3 regions of the Rahnella selenatireducens genome follow, and region 2 is predicted to be linked to each of the others. Evidence: predicted binding sites of a transcription regulator. Region 2 holds the regulator's gene; each other region holds the start of a gene.
What was found. The regulator LexA, encoded in region 2, represses DNA repair genes until DNA is damaged. The targets are predictions, from matches to a motif close to TNCTGTATGTACATACAGNA.

Region 1: the regulator LexA is predicted to act here: its motif matches at 1,710-1,729, upstream of umuD (translesion error-prone DNA polymerase V autoproteolytic subunit).
Region 3: the regulator LexA is predicted to act here: its motif matches at 1,558-1,577, upstream of rmuC (DNA recombination protein RmuC).

Annotation. Positions count from the first base shown of each region.
Region 1 is NZ_JBKEZJ010000002.1:424,299-427,553, forward strand. It holds gene umuC (translesion error-prone DNA polymerase V subunit UmuC) at 4-1,269, opposite strand; gene umuD (translesion error-prone DNA polymerase V autoproteolytic subunit) at 1,253-1,690, opposite strand; gene ACLBVC_RS05280 (fimbrial protein) at 2,016-3,104, opposite strand; gene ACLBVC_RS05285 (fimbrial biogenesis chaperone) at 3,137-3,255, opposite strand, start outside.
Region 2 is NZ_JBKEZJ010000018.1:32,045-35,299, reverse strand. It holds gene zur (zinc uptake transcriptional repressor Zur) at 1-439, shown strand, start outside; gene ACLBVC_RS21700 (CsbD family protein) at 634-843, opposite strand; gene lexA (transcriptional repressor LexA) at 1,233-1,841, opposite strand; gene ACLBVC_RS21690 (diacylglycerol kinase) at 1,961-2,329, opposite strand; gene plsB (glycerol-3-phosphate 1-O-acyltransferase PlsB) at 2,468-3,255, shown strand, end outside.
Region 3 is NZ_JBKEZJ010000014.1:17,538-20,792, reverse strand. It holds gene udp (uridine phosphorylase) at 1-740, shown strand, start outside; gene ACLBVC_RS19975 (DedA family protein) at 935-1,462, shown strand; gene rmuC (DNA recombination protein RmuC) at 1,620-3,140, shown strand.

The DNA of each region.
Region 1 (3,255 bases), on a different contig from region 2:
CCATCACGCACGCGCCACCGGCACATCGCTCAGGCGAGTGGTCCATGCGGGGGATAACATCTCGCGCTTCATCTGCCAGTCGCGCGAGATCCCCTGCCCGGCGAACCACAGTGTCCCTTTTCCTTTGTCATTGATTTCATCAAAAAGCATCATCAGCGCATCGCTGTTGGCACGCGGCGCGCGCTCATCAAATAAGTGCAACTGGGACACGCCCTGACTGAAAAAATCCCCCAACATCACACCCGCTTTCTGATACCGATGCCCTTCTTTCCAGACATCATCCAAACACTTTGTTGCGGCGAAGATAATGTCGCGGGTGTCCTGAGTGGGTGTAATCAGCCGGGTACTCGCCAGATTTCCATAGTAAATCTCACCTTCCGCGAACGGGCTGGTTTTGACAAATACGGAAATCTGCCGGCAAAACTGATGCTCTCCGCGCAGCTTTTCAGAAGCCCGCGTGGCGTAATAACAGATGGCTTCACGCATCACCTGATACGTCGTAACTCGCATACTAAAAGAACGCGAGCAAACAATTTCTTGGTTGGCTGGCGCAAATTCATCGAAACCCAGGCAAGGCTCGCCACGCAGTTCCCGCACGGTACGTTCCATCACCACATTAAAATTCTTTCGGATAAACCACAGGTCGCATTCGGCAAGCTGGAGCGCCGATTTAATCCCGGCGTCGTTGAGTTTTTTCGATATCCGCCGTCCGACGCCCCAGACCTCTTCGACCGGTACATATGACATCAGTTTTTTCTGGCGAATCGGGTCAGAGAGATCGATAACTCCCTGACTTTTTGTCCATTTCTTTGCTGCGTAATTAGCCAGTTTGGCCAGCGTTTTCGTCGGCGCAATGCCGACGCCAATGGTAAGCCGGGTGTTTCGCTTCACCGTGTTTCTGATTTCTCTGCCGAAACTTTCTAAATCGAGATCTCCCGGCAACCAGCTGAAATCGAGAAAGGCCTCATCGATGCTGTATATTTCGATTTTCGGACATAATTCTCCCAGCGTCTCCATCACTCTCTGGCTCATGTCGCCGTAAAGTTCGTAATTGCTGCTGAACACCACCACGTTGTGCTGCTGAAAAAGCGCCCTTTGTTTGAAATACGGCGCGCCCATTTTGATTTTGAGCTTCTTCGCTTCCGCCGAAAGCGCGATCACGCAGCCGTCATTATTGGACAATACAACGACCGGTTTTCCTTGCAGGTCAGGGCGCCAGGCGACTTCGCAACTGGCGTAAAACGAGTTCACATCAGCGAGTGCGTACATTGCGATGCATCGTGCTGATAACGGTGGTGACAACGCCGACAATCTCAACCTGCCGGTCTTCATTCAGCGGAATAGGTGAGTAAGCCGGGTTTTCAGCCCGCAGATGAGGATACGGATGGAGCATAAGCCGTTTCACCGTAAACTCACCGTCAAGACTGGCGACAACGATATCGTTGTGAGCCGGTTTCAGGCTGAAATCGACCAGCAACATTGAGCCATCGATAATCGCCGCGTCCCGCATGGAATCGCCGGAGACTTTAAGCACATAGGTAGAAGAAGGATGCGCAATCAGGTGCGCCACCAGGTCGATACCTTTATCCACATAGTCCGCCGCCGGGCTGGGGAAACCCGCGGCAATAGGGTTTAAATACAACGGGATATCCGTTTTTTGCTGCCGTGCGGCGATTTTGTAAAGCATCATGAGTGGTTTCCCGTAATTATACTGTTTTTATATACAGTATAATTAAAGGAACACTTAAATCAATGCCTGCAGAGGCGATAACGATGCCCTTACAATGCGTAAAGAATGATCACGTTGATCTAACAGGAAAGAAATTTCCTTTTCTTTATCCCTGCCTTCCAATGGGCCCCGTGGCATGAACCGTTTTGCCGGAATACAGACAAAAAAACGATGATGCGCCAATAATGATCGGGCATCATCTCTCGCAAACTTAAGCAGTTAAAATCGCTCAACGACGATAAGTTCCCACGCAGGAAAATTTATATCGCCGGAAATAGTCCAAACATCATTGAATGTCAACACCCACTGTAACTTGCCCGGAGAATGTACCTTCTTGCGGGTTATTCCCTGTGGTATTAAAGGGATAAAGTTTGATTGAACTGGTGCCCCGCTGATTTAGGTAGTCAAAACTGACCGGCGTTTCTCCACGATTTACGCCTATTGTGTTGCCAGCACTGTCTGTGATCCTAACTGCAATATCTGCATTACTTGTTTTTAAAGCCGTGCTATCAGAGGCTATGCCTGTGCCATTAAACTCCAATGAAACCAAAACACCATTTGAAATATTGGAACACTGCAAAGTGAAATCAACTTTTCGATCTAAGAAACCCACAGGTTTGGCACCTTTAGTATGAAAACTATTTGGGTAAAGGTTACCAAAATCGACATTAATAACTTGCCCTGCATTTATTTCACATGATTGCGGAACAGTTACTGTTCCTGACATACTGACAGTTGCAATAGGACTACCATTAAAAGTACTCCGGTCCGGCCTCATATATAATCTTGCAATTGTTGTCTGTTTAATAATATGTTTACCCACAAATGGCCGACTAAAATAGAGCGACACCTGACCCGTTCCTCCCGTAGCTAAATCTATTATTGTTGAGGGGGTATTGTTGTGAGTTACATGATTTTCTATGTCCGTAAAGGGCACACTATACAATTTGAAGCCGCCCGTATTGGCATCATAGACATCAATTCTTGCAGCATAATCCAGATTAGCATCCAGATAATACCATACCCCACCACTACCACTGTGACCTTGACGATTACCACCACTATCCGCGCTGAAATAATAAGTCGCACCGGTGGTTTCATCGGTCCAATCGCAGATAGCCTGATAATTTCCGCTTACAAGCCACGTGTAAGCACTTGGGAATACCAAACCGGCTTGGTTTTGAAGAGGATCGGTCAGTGTCGTATCATAATTAAAGTGAAAATCCGTTGGTACACCATTAATATTTTGACAATTCCCTGGCCCTTTAGCCAGAGACAAAGGACTGTATGTAAAAAATAATAAAAGCATACCGATAATAAAATTATTACTTAACCAGTTTTCTTTTCGAGTACAAAACAAAGAGGTCATTATCATTTTTAAACCCATAATTAATTTAATGTTATACGCTAAATTTTCGCACTAAAAGCCTGAGTAGATGCACCATAGTCATTAATTACCTTCCAAACTAAATCACCGTGAGCATCATTTTTATTAAGCGTCACACTGTAATCAGAACGGGGTGGAA
Region 2 (3,255 bases):
TACACCGCAGCGGCTGGAAGTTTTGCGACTGATGGCGCAACAACCCGGTGCAATCAGCGCCTATGATTTGCTGGATCTGCTGCGCGTCAGCGAGCCACAGGCCAAACCGCCAACGGTTTACCGGGCGCTTGATTTCCTGCTGGAACAAGGGTTTATTCATCGGGTTGAATCGGCTAACAGCTATGTGCTTTGCCATCATTTCGAAGAGCCGAGCCACACTTCCGCGCTGTTTATCTGTGATCGCTGCGGGCTGGTCACGGAAAAAACCACTGACGGCATTGAAGAACGTCTGGCGAAACTGGCGCATGAATCCGGTTTTGAGTTGCGTCATTCGGTCGTTGAAGCGCATGGCTTATGTGCCGAATGCAAAGTTGTTGAAACCTGCGACAGTCACGATCATTGCGAACACGACCACAGCATTGTTGTGAAAAAACGTTGATAAACAGTTGTTTTTGAATGGGTTTTAAAAATCCTAAAGCGGAAGGGTTTTCACGCAGCTGAACGGATAATTTAAGGTGCTGAAGGAAGATATTGAAGGTTGGGTACATCCTTGTACCCGTATCCTGAAAGTGTTCCGGGTAGGAGCAGCAATGACTCAGGATACGTCACTGATACGCGAGGGGGAGTCGCGTGTTACCAGTGATATTTGTTTTTCGATTCCCAATCCTTGAGCTCTTTCTCGGCCTGATCCTTCTGATAGCCATAACGCTCCTGAATCTTACCTACCAGCTGATCACGTTTACCTTCAACGACTGTCAGGTCGTCATCAGTCAGCTTACCCCACTGTTCTTTCACTTTCCCTTTGAACTGCTTCCAGTTACCGTCGGCTTGGTCCTTATTCATAATAAATATCTCCTGTTACCTTGGGTTGTAGAGCTGCACGTTTGTTGGCAGCCCGTCCTTAACACTTCAAAGCTTAGTAGAGAATGCGGATTCGTCTTCCCAAAACAGGGATAAAAACCACTATTAGGATTAATCCAAAGCAGGAAATAACGTGGAATTGAAATCTGTCTGACTGAAAAAGGCCGCTAATTCAGGGCATAGAGGAAGCGAACACGGCATTTTCTTTGAACAGGCAATGAAACGGATAACAGTAAGAAAGAGGATTTTATCGGGAGAGTTTCTGAGTCATGCCTAAAACAACATCGCCCCAAAACGGGACGATGAGATACTGATTTTACAGGCGCGTCAGAGGCGGCCAACGCACCTGCAACGTAGTGCTTAAGCGCTGATTAGATCCAGTCGCCGTTGCGGATAACGCCAACAGCCAGACCTTCAATGCTAAAATTCTGTTCACGCAAATCAACCACAATAGGCTGGAATTCGCTGTTTTCAGGCAACAACTGAACCACGCTGCCCTGTTTCTTCAGGCGCTTGACCGTGACTTCATCATCAATACGTGCAACGACAACCTGACCATTACGGACATCCTGCGTTTTGTGTACTGCCAGCAGATCGCCATCCAGAATACCGATATCACGCATCGACATCCCGCTGACGCGCAGCAGGAAATCCGCACTCGGTTTAAACATGGCCGGATCGACCTGATAATGTCCTTCGATGTGCTGCTGAGCCAGCAGCGGTTCACCGGCAGCAACACGGCCAATCAGCGGTAAACCTTCTTCTTCTTCCATCAGCAGACGAATACCGCGCGAAGCACCGGAAACGATCTCAATAACGCCTTTACGCGCGAGCGCTTTCAGGTGTTCTTCCGCCGCGTTCGGGGAACGGAACCCGAGACGGGACGCAATCTCTGCTCGGGTCGGTGGCATACCGGTGGTGGAGATATGATCGCGAATAAGGTCGTAGACCTCTTGTTGTCTGGTCGTTAAAGCTTTCATTCCGCCCCCTGGTTGTTTATACAGTCTAGCTGTGAGTATATACAGCTAAACGGTCAATGAAAACCTAAGATTGAATAAAAACAGGGCATAACGACAATTCCTGGAATGCAGATTCCAAATCAGAACCATCGCGGCCAAAAGATGCTGACCCAGACAAAAATCGCCAATATGATGGTCAGCAGTACAGCGGCAGAACCGATATCTTTAGCGCGGCCTGACAGAACGTGAAACTCAGGCCCGATGCGGTCAATCGCAGATTCTATGGCACTGTTGAGCAATTCAGTCACACAGACCAGCACGACGGAGCCGATCAGCAAGATACGTTCTATGCTGCTCACATCCAGCCAGAAACTTAATAAAATTAGCGGGATAGTAGCGCTGGCTTCCTGCCGAAAAGCAGCCTCGTTTTGCCATGCGGCCTTGAGGCCTTTCCAGGAATAGCCTGCGGCTTTATAGATGCGGGTAAATCCAGTGACTTGGTTCGCCATTCTGTTACTGATCCTTGAAATATTATCCTGCGGGTTTTGCGCATTTTAGCGGTTTAATGGTATCTCATCACCACAGATCTCGTCTGAGCTTTCTGGTATCCTTGCGGCGAAATGGCTAACAAGAGGCTTCACGTTTTTATGTCAGGTTGGCGTAGACTTTATTACACATTATTGAATTTACCACTCTCATTGCTGGTAAAGAGCAAGGTCATACCTTCAGATCCGGTTACCGAGTTGCATTTAGACCCGACCCGGCCAATTCTGTACGTATTGCCTTATAACTCCAAAGCGGATTTGCTGACATTGCGTGCGCAGTGTCTGGCTCAAAATCTGCCTGATCCCCTTATTCCGCTGGAAATCGACGGAACGCTGCTGCCGAGCCATGTGTTTATTGCCGAAGGCCCGCGCGTTTTCTCCTATTACACGCCCAAGCAGGAATCGGTAAAGCTGTTCCACGATTACCTGGATTTGCACCGTAATAACCCGGATTTAGACATTCAGATGCTGCCCGTATCGGTCATGTTTGGCCGTGCGCCAGGCCGCGAAGGCCACGATACGCCGCATCTGCGCGTGCTGAATGGGATCCAGAAATTCTTCGCCGTGCTGTGGCTGGGCCGCGACAGTTTTGTCCGTTTCTCCAATACCGTTTCGCTGCGTTATATGGCGACCGAGCACGGAACCGACAAAACCATCGCCCAGAAGTTGGCGCGTGTTGCGCGTATGCACTTCTCCCGCCAACGTCTGGCGGCGGTCGGGCCACGTCTGCCGGCGCGCCAGGATTTGTTCAATAAACTGCTGGCATCCAAGGCGATTGAAAAAGCCATTGAGGACGAAGCGCGCAGCAAGAAAATCTCACACGAAAAAGCCCAGCAAAACGCCATCGCCCTGATGGAAGAGATTGCGGCTAACTTCTCGTATGAAGCCGT
Region 3 (3,255 bases), on a different contig from region 2:
ACCTTGGCCTGGCCAAAAATGATTTAAACGGTGCCACGCTGGCGATTGTTCCCGGCGACCCTGAGCGCGTGGAGAAAATTGCCAAACTGATGGAGAACCCGGTGCGTCTGGCTTCTCATCGCGAATTTACCTCATGGCGTGCTGAGCTTGACGGCAAATCTGTGATCGTTTGTTCAACCGGTATCGGCGGCCCGTCTACGTCCATCGCAGTGGAAGAGTTGGCACAGTTGGGCATCCGGACTTTCCTGCGCGTGGGTACGACCGGTGCTATTCAACCGCACATCAATGTGGGCGATGTTCTGGTCACGACGGCTGCTGTTCGACTTGATGGCGCGAGCCTGCACTTTGCGCCGATGGAATTCCCGGCTGTCGCCGATTTCGCCTGTACCACGGCGCTGGTCGCGGCGGCAGAATCTGTTGGCGCTTCAACGCACATCGGCGTAACCGCGTCTTCTGACACCTTCTATCCGGGTCAGGAACGTTACGACACCTTCTCTGGCCGCGTTGTTCGTCGCTTCAAACAATCGATGAAAGAGTGGCAGGAAATGGGCGTGATGAACTATGAAATGGAATCCGCCACACTGCTGACCATGTGTGCAAGCCAGGGCCTGCGCGCAGGTATGGTTGCCGGTGTTATCGTAAACCGTACGCAGCAGGAAATTCCTGATGCGGAAACGATGAAAAAGACTGAAAGCCACGCAGTGAAAATCGTTGTAGAAGCCGCCCGTCGCCTGATCTAAAAAATACTAAAACAAACACATCACATCTGTGGGCTGCCTCTGGCGGCCCATTTTTTTGCCCCGATAATCAGATCTGTTAAGGTCGTGTTAGTAAAGTGTCTGAAATAATTTATCGAACCGGCTACTTATCTGCTGATAAAAAACTGCTGATTAAAAGCCGCTGACACAAAACCGCTGACAAAAGGAACTGCTTTTTGACTGTTCATGACCTTCTGGATTACACAACGACCTTTATTCGCGCGCATCAGGTATGGGCTGCGCCGATCGTGTTCTTCCTCGCTTTTGGCGAATCTCTGGCGTTTTTATCGCTGCTCCTTCCGGCCACTTTTATTCTGTTAGGGTTGGGTGCGCTGATTGGTGAAACCGGCATTCCGTTCTGGCCAATATGGGCGGCAGCGGCGGCCGGTGCATTCTTCGGCGACTGGCTTTCTTACTGGATCGGCGCGCATTTTCAGGATCGTGTCGGGAATTTCTGGCCGTTCTCCCGCCATCCGCAAATGCTGGTTCGCGGGCATGCATTCTTCGAAAAATGGGGGATGCCGGGCGCATTTATCGGGCGTTTCTTTGGCCCGCTTCGCGCCGTAGTACCGCTGGTTGCGGGGATTTGTGGCATGCCGCAGAAGTATTTCCAGATTGCAAACGTAACCTCCGCGCTGATCTGGGCATTCGGCATTCTCGCGCCGGGCGCTTTTGGCATCCAATGGCTGAGCCGCTGGTTCTGAATCCTGCGCTGCATCGCTGACGTCTTCAAGAGGGCCGGGCGGAAGAAATTCCTTTTTGGAAGACGTCTCGCAAAGGCGTCATGCTGCTGAAAATAGACTGGACATCCATACAGCCTGCTATTACCGTGACCGCAAGTGATTTTAAGAAGGAATACGCGTGGATATCAGCATTTTGTTCGCCCTGGGCGCAGGGATAATCGGCCTGTTAGTCGGCTGGCTGGTCGCTAGTTTGCGGCAACAGCAGCAGCAGGCAGAGTACGAAACACAGCGTCGGTTGCTGGAGCATTCGCTGGAGCAAGTGAAGACGGAAAACGACGCGCACAAAAATGAGCGACAAGCCGTTCAGCAGCAAATGCGTGAAGCGGAACTTGAGCTGCGCAAATTGCACAGCGCGGCGGCAGCCAGCCAGGAAAAGTTGCAGTTGCTGACTCACTGGCAAAATGAATGCGAACAGCTAAATCAGGAATTACGTGCCCAGCGTGAGATTAACAGCGCTCAGGAAGCCGAGCTTCGCGAGGTTTCTACGCGGCTGGACGAGACGCGTATGGCGGCAGAAGACAAACAGCGTCTGCTGATCAACAGCGAACAGCGCCTGAGCAGTCAGTTTGAGAATCTGGCCAACCGTATTTTTGAACAAAATGGTCGCCGGGCCGACGAACAGAACAAGCAAAGCCTCGACAAACTGTTGCTGCCGCTGCGCGAGCAGCTTGATGGTTTCCGCCGTCAGGTGCAGGACAGTTTTGGTCAGGAAGCCCGTGAACGTCACACGCTGGCGCACGAAATCCGTAACCTGCAGCAGCTGAACGTTGAGATGGCGCGCGAAGCGGTGAACCTCACCAAGGCGCTGAAAGGTGATAATAAAACGCAGGGGAACTGGGGCGAAGTGGTGCTCAGTCGCGTGCTGGAGGCGTCCGGCCTGCGCGAAGGTTACGAATATCAGACGCAGGTCAGCGTACAGGTTGATACGAACAGCCGAATGCAACCCGATGTGGTGGTGCGTCTGCCGCAAAATAAAGACGTGGTGATTGACGCGAAAATGACGCTGGTGGCCTACGAGCGTTACTTCAACAGTGAAGATGACAGCGAGCGTGATGCGGCGCTGAATGAGCATATCGCGTCCGTTCGCGGGCACATCCGCCTGCTGGGCCGTAAAGATTATCAGCAGCTTCCCGGTTTGCGCAGCCTTGATTACGTCCTGATGTTTATCCCCGTTGAGCCCGCTTTTTTACTGGCTATCGACCGGGAGCCAGAATTGATCAGCGAAGCACTGCGTCACAATATTATGCTTGTCAGCCCGACCACGCTGCTGGTGGCTTTGCGTACAATCAGTAATTTATGGCGTTATGAACATCAGAGCCAGAATGCCAAACGCATTGCCGATCGCGCCGCCCGTTTGTATGACAAACTGCGGTTGTTCGTGGATGACATGGAGTCGATGGGGCAAAGCCTCGACAAAGCGCAGGGAAGTTATCGCTCAGCGATGAATAAACTCTCGCAAGGCCGTGGTAACCTTATAGGGCAGGTTGAAAGTTTCCGTGCTCTGGGGGTCGAAGTTAAACGGCCTATCAGCCCGTCTCTGGCGGAGATAGCGAAAGCGGAAAATGAACCGGAAGATACCGCATCTCTGCCCGATACCTCTGATGCGGAAGAAGAACAGGCGCTGAACCCGCGTGAATAATTAAAGGTGGCAGAGTTTCCACAGGGGCTTACTGATTCGATCTGTGAATCTTTGCAATATGCTGAATCACCATCGGTGATGGGGCTTTCTAACGGGTTCTGGTACACTTCTCCCC